DNA from 2 places in the Paenibacillus sp. FSL R7-0026 genome. Region 1 is predicted to be linked to the other one. Evidence: a T-box and tRNA genes for the amino acid it is inferred to sense, from the RefSeq annotation. Region 1 holds a T-box; the other holds one or more tRNA genes.
The links. The T-box of region 1 lies ahead of trpS (tryptophan--tRNA ligase). A T-box ahead of a tRNA ligase gene usually reads a tRNA of that ligase, here a tRNA-Trp.
Positions count from the first base shown of each region.

Region 2: it has a tRNA-Trp gene. The T-box ahead of trpS (tryptophan--tRNA ligase) is inferred to sense a tRNA for this amino acid. The anticodon was not compared.

Region 1 is NZ_JBBORG010000001.1:773,458-776,848, forward strand. It holds gene MKY44_RS03625 (GerAB/ArcD/ProY family transporter) at 1-683, opposite strand, end outside; gene trpS (tryptophan--tRNA ligase) at 753-1,745, opposite strand; T-box leader at 1,889-2,202, opposite strand; gene MKY44_RS03635 (DMT family transporter) at 2,230-3,165, opposite strand; gene MKY44_RS03640 (aminotransferase-like domain-containing protein) at 3,325-3,391, shown strand, end outside.
Region 2 is NZ_JBBORG010000001.1:5,442,904-5,446,294, reverse strand. It holds rRNA gene MKY44_RS23925 (23S ribosomal RNA) at 1-380, shown strand, start outside; tRNA gene MKY44_RS23920 (tRNA-Asn) at 447-522, shown strand; tRNA gene MKY44_RS23915 (tRNA-Ser) at 526-617, shown strand; tRNA gene MKY44_RS23910 (tRNA-Glu) at 635-706, shown strand; tRNA gene MKY44_RS23905 (tRNA-Val) at 713-788, shown strand; tRNA gene MKY44_RS23900 (tRNA-Met) at 805-878, shown strand; tRNA gene MKY44_RS23895 (tRNA-Asp) at 906-983, shown strand; tRNA gene MKY44_RS23890 (tRNA-Phe) at 1,079-1,154, shown strand; tRNA gene MKY44_RS23885 (tRNA-Thr) at 1,175-1,250, shown strand; tRNA gene MKY44_RS23880 (tRNA-Tyr) at 1,260-1,345, shown strand; tRNA gene MKY44_RS23875 (tRNA-Trp) at 1,353-1,426, shown strand; tRNA gene MKY44_RS23870 (tRNA-His) at 1,456-1,528, shown strand; tRNA gene MKY44_RS23865 (tRNA-Gln) at 1,551-1,625, shown strand; tRNA gene MKY44_RS23860 (tRNA-Gly) at 1,630-1,704, shown strand; tRNA gene MKY44_RS23855 (tRNA-Cys) at 1,711-1,784, shown strand; tRNA gene MKY44_RS23850 (tRNA-Leu) at 1,791-1,869, shown strand; gene MKY44_RS23845 (class I SAM-dependent methyltransferase) at 2,053-2,979, shown strand; tRNA gene MKY44_RS23840 (tRNA-Asn) at 3,237-3,318, shown strand; gene MKY44_RS23835 (helix-turn-helix domain-containing protein) at 3,375-3,391, opposite strand, start outside.

The sequences.
Region 1 (3,391 bases):
CCGACAGTCAGTCCCACAAGAATGAGTGCGAGCATCAGATACTGCCATACACGTATACGTTTGGTGAGATGAGGCTGGATATACCAGATGAACAGCAGTTCAAACATGCCTGCAAGACTGTAAATCATGCCATTTAACACCGGATGCCAGCCATGTTCTAACACAGGCAGGAGACGACTGTAATCCTTGTATTGAGTGTTCACAATGGCAACATAGAAGCCCAGCAGTACCACCAGTGGAAGGATCAATCCTGCCGTAAATGCCAGTGAGCGGATGCCTTTATATGCCCCATAGGCACAGAGAGACATGAGGGCAATACTGGTTACCAGAATTGGCGTTTCTGTCAGGTAATTTGTTTTGGCCCAAGTCGTGGTATCGTGCAGGGTGAAATAGATTGCGCTCAGAAAAAACAGACTGTTACCAACTCGAAAGAACAGGCCAATAGGCTTGCCGAGACGGGATGTTAACCATTCATGCAGGGTTTGATGCTGGAGGAAACGAGAGACATAGGCGAGCATTAGCGCAAATATTAGAAATGGTCCGGCTGATAGCAGGACGGAAATCCAAGAATCCCTTTTGGCCGCAGCCAAAAGGGCAGGAATAATCAGAACATGGCTGATCAAGCCAACGGACAACATGATCAACATCATAGCTTGTAAAAAAGAAGGTTGTGTTCGTTTCATGCTGAGGGGTCCCCTTTTCCCAATAGACTGTCCTCAGCAGTGTTAACGTGATTGGAGCGCTTCATACCGTCAGTCGAAATAACGAATACCCATGGCTTCTCTTACCTCTAACATCGTTTCCCGGGCCGCTTTCCTGGCCTCACGGGTACCCTCAATAAGAATCTCTTTCACCTGATCATCACGCTGTACATAATAATTCCGTCGTTCGCGAAAAGGAGCAAGCAGATCATTGATGGCTTCACCTGCGATCTGTTTACAATCTTTGCATCCAATCCGCCCCTGACTGCAACTGGCATGTATTTCGTCTGCGTTCTCCTTGCGGAAAAGCTGATGATAGGCAAAAACAGGGCAGATATCCGGGTGTCCTGGATCAGAACGATGGATGCGGGCAGGATCAGTCTTGGCCTTGATCAATTTGGCTTTTACATCTTCAGGACTTGCATTTAATGAGATCGCATTCCCCATGCTTTTGCTCATCTTACCAACGCCATCCAGTCCTCCAAGCCGCTCTCCGGTCAAAATGCGGGGTTCGGGGAGAATGGGAGCATATAACTCGTTGAACCGCCGAACCAATTTTCGTGCTGTCTCAATGTGAGGAATCTGATCTTCCCCTGCCGGAACAAGGGTGGCTTTACAGAATGCAATATCAGCAGCCTGACTGACCGGATATCCAAGAAATCCGTAGTACAGGTCGGTATATCCACGATCACGTGCTTCGCTCTTGATGGTCGGATTATGCCGGAGTGTATTGACGGTAACAAACATGGAGAAGATCACAGTCAATTCCGCAATTTCCGGAATCATGGATTGAATGAACAGGGTAGCTTTGTTCGGATCAATGCCTACGGCGAGGTAATCAAGCGTGACTTGATGAACACTATCTGCAATCAGGCCAGGTTGATCATAGTGGGTGGTGAGTGCCTGAACATCTGCCAGTAAAATATAGGTTTTGTACTCTTCCTGCAATTGCACCCGACTGCGCAGGCTGCCTACGTAATGGCCGAGATGAAGTTGTCCGGTAGTCCGATCTCCTGTCAAAATAATATCCTTGTTTTTGTTCATGGTTTATTCTCCTTTGGTTTTGTAATTTTTCAACGTTGAGCTGTCGCCACCAGCCGTCTTCCACGACCATCACCTCCTTTCAGCCTGCAAAAAAAATCAAAAAAAAGCTTCGTCTTTTATCCCATTTCCCGGTTGGGAACAGAATAAAGGACGAAGCTTGTGCCTCGCGGTGCCACCTTCATTGGCCGCTCTGTTGCGGCCCACTTGAGGGATACGGATGAGGCATCTACCAGGAGCCCGTTTATGAGCTTCCATGCCTATCGATATCCTGTCCATGGATAACGGCTGGACATGCCGCCTCGCCTACTGAAAGTGTGTATTCCTAGGAACGGATACAGACTCTGTTCAACTCGGAACTCCGAAGCCCATTTCCACATATCCGATGCACCGACTTCCACCACCCGCCGGCTCTCTGTAGCATCCTGACATACGTACTTCTCTTCATCATCGAGGATAACAAATGTTTACAATTTCCAGAATTATATCACGCTTTGATTCCACTGACCAGCCTGTGTTTGCGACCGCTCATATTGGTGCCAAGCACACCGGCGATAATCAACAATGCACCAATATAGTGATAGCTACCCACTGGTTCATGCAATATCCATGCACCTCCTACGATGGAGATGAGCGTGGACAGATTGCTGAATACACTCATTTGCGAGGCCTCCAGATGGGTCAGGGCATAGCTCGCGAGCAGGGTGGAGATCATGGTGGAGAGAATTGCCAGATAAGCGAGTGCACCCAGATAGGATGTATCTCCAAGCGGTTTGATGTAGTCCATCATGGAACCGCTGGACGCATGCCGGATCAGGGAAGCGGCGTTAAATACAATACAGCCAACCATCAGTGTGACCCAGGTTAATTCCATTGGTTTATACTTCTGGGTTAATGGTCTCGCAAGCACACCATACCCTGCAAAACAGACCGTGGATAGTAGCAATAATGCAATACCCTTCAGGTTACCTATAGACATGCCACTTCCTTGCATTATGAAAATAAAGACCACTCCGGCGACAGACAGTAGCAGGAACAGCTTCTGCATCGTTGATGTTCGTTCTTTCAGGAAAACTGAAGCGAGAACGAGTGTGAATACAGGGGCCATGGCCTGAATAATACCGGCTTCCGATGAGTTGGAAGAGACAAGTCCAAAGGCTTGAAAGGCAAAAAATAAGACGGGAGATAACAGCCCCAGTGGAATGATGCGCCACAGATCACGAAGGCTCAGTCGGATTTTGATCCAGCCAAAAATGACAGGAATGCTCACAACGATCAGCGACAGGGCGAATCGGTGGGCAAGCACATCAATCGGATGTGCAACAGTGACGGTCATTTTAACAAATAAAAAAGATAGACCGATAATAGCTGCGTACAATACAGCTGCGATATAAGCGTATCCCCGGGTGTGTGTTGTGTTCATAAATGCTCCTCCAATACAGTAGTCATAGCGTTTTATCTTTCATTATCCTGAATTATGTCAGGTTCGAGGCACGTCCTGGCCTTATTCAATATACTGCCGGGTGCATCGTGCTAAAATAGATAAAAGGTTGAACTGTATCGGTACAGTTGTTGGAGAGGGATGGGTGCATTGAGAAAATACGAAGTGATTGCCGAAGCGTTAAAGCAATGGATTCAGGAACAGATGC
Region 2 (3,391 bases), 4.7 Mb from region 1:
CATCGCATCCTGGGGCTGAAGTAGGTCCCAAGGGTTGGGCTGTTCGCCCATTAAAGCGGTACGCGAGCTGGGTTCAGAACGTCGTGAGACAGTTCGGTCCCTATCTGTCGTGGGCGTAGGAAATTTGAGAGGAGCTGTCCTTAGTACGAGAGGACCGGGATGGACGTACCGCTGGTGTACCAGTTGTTCCGCCAGGAGCACCGCTGGGTAGCTATGTACGGACGGGATAAACGCTGAAAGCATCTAAGCGTGAAGCCCCCCTCAAGATGAGATTTCCCAGTATGTAAGACCCCTTGAAGACGACGAGGTAGATAGGCTGGGGGTGGAAGTGCAGCAATGCATGGAGCTGACCAGTACTAATCGGTCGAGGGCTTATCCAATAGCAAGTTGTAATTCGCATGTTTCGTTTCGAATCTAGTTTTCAGAGAACGATCTCTGAAGCATATTCCCTGATAGCTCAGTTGGTAGAGCACTCGACTGTTAATCGAGTTGTCACAGGTTCGAGCCCTGTTCGGGGAGCCATATGGAGAGGTGTCCGAGCTGGCCGAAGGAGCACGATTGGAAATCGTGTAGGCGTCACAAGCGTCTCGAGGGTTCGAATCCCTCTCTCTCCGCCAGATAATTTTTTTAGCAAGGCCCGTTGGTCAAGGGGTTAAGACACCTCCCTTTCACGGAGGTAACAGGGGTTCGAATCCCCTACGGGTCATAATATGGAGGCTTAGCTCAGCTGGGAGAGCATCTGCCTTACAAGCAGAGGGTCGGGGGTTCGATCCCCTCAGCCTCCACCATATAATTTTATAACGACGCGGGGTGGAGCAGCCCGGTAGCTCGTCGGGCTCATAACCCGAAGGCCGCAGGTTCAAATCCTGCCCCCGCAATTATACTTTCCTTTGAGAAAGTGATCTGGAACCGTGGTGTAGTTGGCCTAACATGCCTGCCTGTCACGCAGGAGATCGCGGGTTCGAATCCCGTCGGTTCCGCCATTTAATCTTTACATGAGGCAAACTGTTCACTACATCTGCTGTATGGCACTGATGCCCTATATAAAGTGTAAGGAATTAAGATTAGACTTTATTATGGCTCGGTAGCTCAGTCGGTAGAGCAGAGGACTGAAAATCCTCGTGTCGGCGGTTCGATTCCGTCCCGAGCCACCATTTTTAAAATAATTTAATATGCCGGTGTAGCTCAACTGGTAGAGCAACTGACTTGTAATCAGTAGGTTGGGGGTTCAAGTCCTCTCGCCGGCACCATGTAATCCTGGAGGATTAGCGAAGTGGCCAAACGCATCAGACTGTAAATCTGCTCCCGTACGGGTTCGGTGGTTCGAATCCATCATCCTCCACCAGTTTTATAGGGGCATAGTTTAAAGGTAGAACAACGGTCTCCAAAACCGTTGGTGTGGGTTCAATTCCTGCTGCCCCTGCCAATTAACTTTTTAGAAAATAACCTTTTGTGGCGATCGTGGCGAAGTGGTTAACGCACCGGTTTGTGGATCCGGCATTCGGGGGTTCAATTCCCCTCGATCGCCCCTTTGTTTTTTCATTTTTTATTGGGGATTAGCCAAGCGGTAAGGCAACGGACTTTGACTCCGTCATGCATAGGTTCAAATCCTATATCCCCAGCCATTATGCGGACGTGGCTCAGCGGTAGAGCATCGCCTTGCCAAGGCGAGGGTCGCGGGTTCGATTCCCGTCGTCCGCTCCAAAATATGGCGCCATAGCCAAGTGGTAAGGCACAGCTCTGCAAAAGCTTTATCCCCAGTTCGAATCTGGGTGGCGCCTCCAGCATATGCCGGCGTGGCGGAATGGCAGACGCGCTCGACTCAAAATCGAGTGGGAAACCGTGGAGGTTCGAGTCCTCTCGCCGGTATATTGAATAGCCCTACATGTTGCTTATGCAATGTGTAGGGCTATTTTTATTTCATATGAAATGATTTATGTGCAGTAAGAAAATCTAGAGTAAGAGAAGATGGACGTTAATAAAGATTGACGTATAATTATATTCAGTATATTGTAGATAAGTAAAGTCTTTAATATGGAGGAGTGAAGTAGAGTGACTAATGGAAAAAATGTTTCGGATACCGATCTGTTATTTGATCTTTCTGTATGGGAAGAGGCATGGAAGAATGGTCCGAGAAGTTCAAAATATAAGAAGAAAAGCGCACCATTTAATACAGAAGAAGTATTTGAGCGATGGGCAAGAGATTATCATGCACAGTCGTTCACTGAAGAAGGAAAGCAGCGTTCTGAACGCATTATGGGCTGGATTGAAAACCAGGGTGTGGAATTCGCAGGGTTATCCATTTTGGACATTGGAGCCGCTTCAGGCATATTTACCATTCCTTTTGCAGAAAAGGGGGCAAGTGTGACCGCAGTTGAGCCTTCTGAGTTGCTTGTCTCCCTTATGAAAGAGACGATACCTTCAGCTCTGGAATCCAATATCGAAATCGTAAACGAACGATATGAGGAAATCTCCATTCAGGATAAAGGCTGGGAGAAGAAATATGACTTTGCATTTGCATCCATGTGTCCAGCAATGTCGGATTGGGAAACGATTGAGATGGCGATCAACTGTGCCCGGAAGTATGTATATATAAGCACTATGGCGGGACAGAAGGAACACACACTAATGGAAGAACTTAAGGATGTACTGGGTGTAACTTCTTCATATAAGGCCGGTGATATGGGATATATTCAACAGTTGCTGTATTTGAAGGGTTATTCATACACCATGATCATTACGAGAGAAGTTAACTCATTTGAAGTACCGGTGGAAGAGATTATCGAGAAGCTGCCAGAATGGCTTAATACGTATGAGTTACCATCGGATGAAGATTCCCTCAGATTGGCTGAGGATTACATTAGCGATACGTACAAGGATAGTACGGTGACCTTCTCACGTGGAGCAAGATTTGGTAAAATTCTAATCCAACTTGAACAGCCAAATATGAAAACAGTTCGCACTAAGGATAAGCAATAAATCGCATAAGCTTGGCACGTATACTGATAATCAGGAATTGAGACAGAGACAATGTAGTCTAACGTCTAAGATGGCACTAGGAAGCATCACAACGCTGTGCCAAAAGATGAACGGTTGAAACATATGAAGTTAAGATTGCAGAAGTGAAGGTGTAAGTGAAGGGAGCAGGTTATGTGCTCCCTCTTTTTTGAAGCCACTAATTCATCGACCACTTTGAACCAGACCCTCGTTTTCAGAGAATGATCTCTGAAGCATATTCCCTGATATTTCAGTTGGTAGAGCACTCCACGGTTAATCGAGTTGTCACAGGTCCGAGCCCTATCCCTGTTCGGGGAGCCATACGGATAGGTGGCCGAGCTGGCTGAAGGAGTACGACTTACAATCGTGCTCCTTGTCTAATTTTTGTTCGATA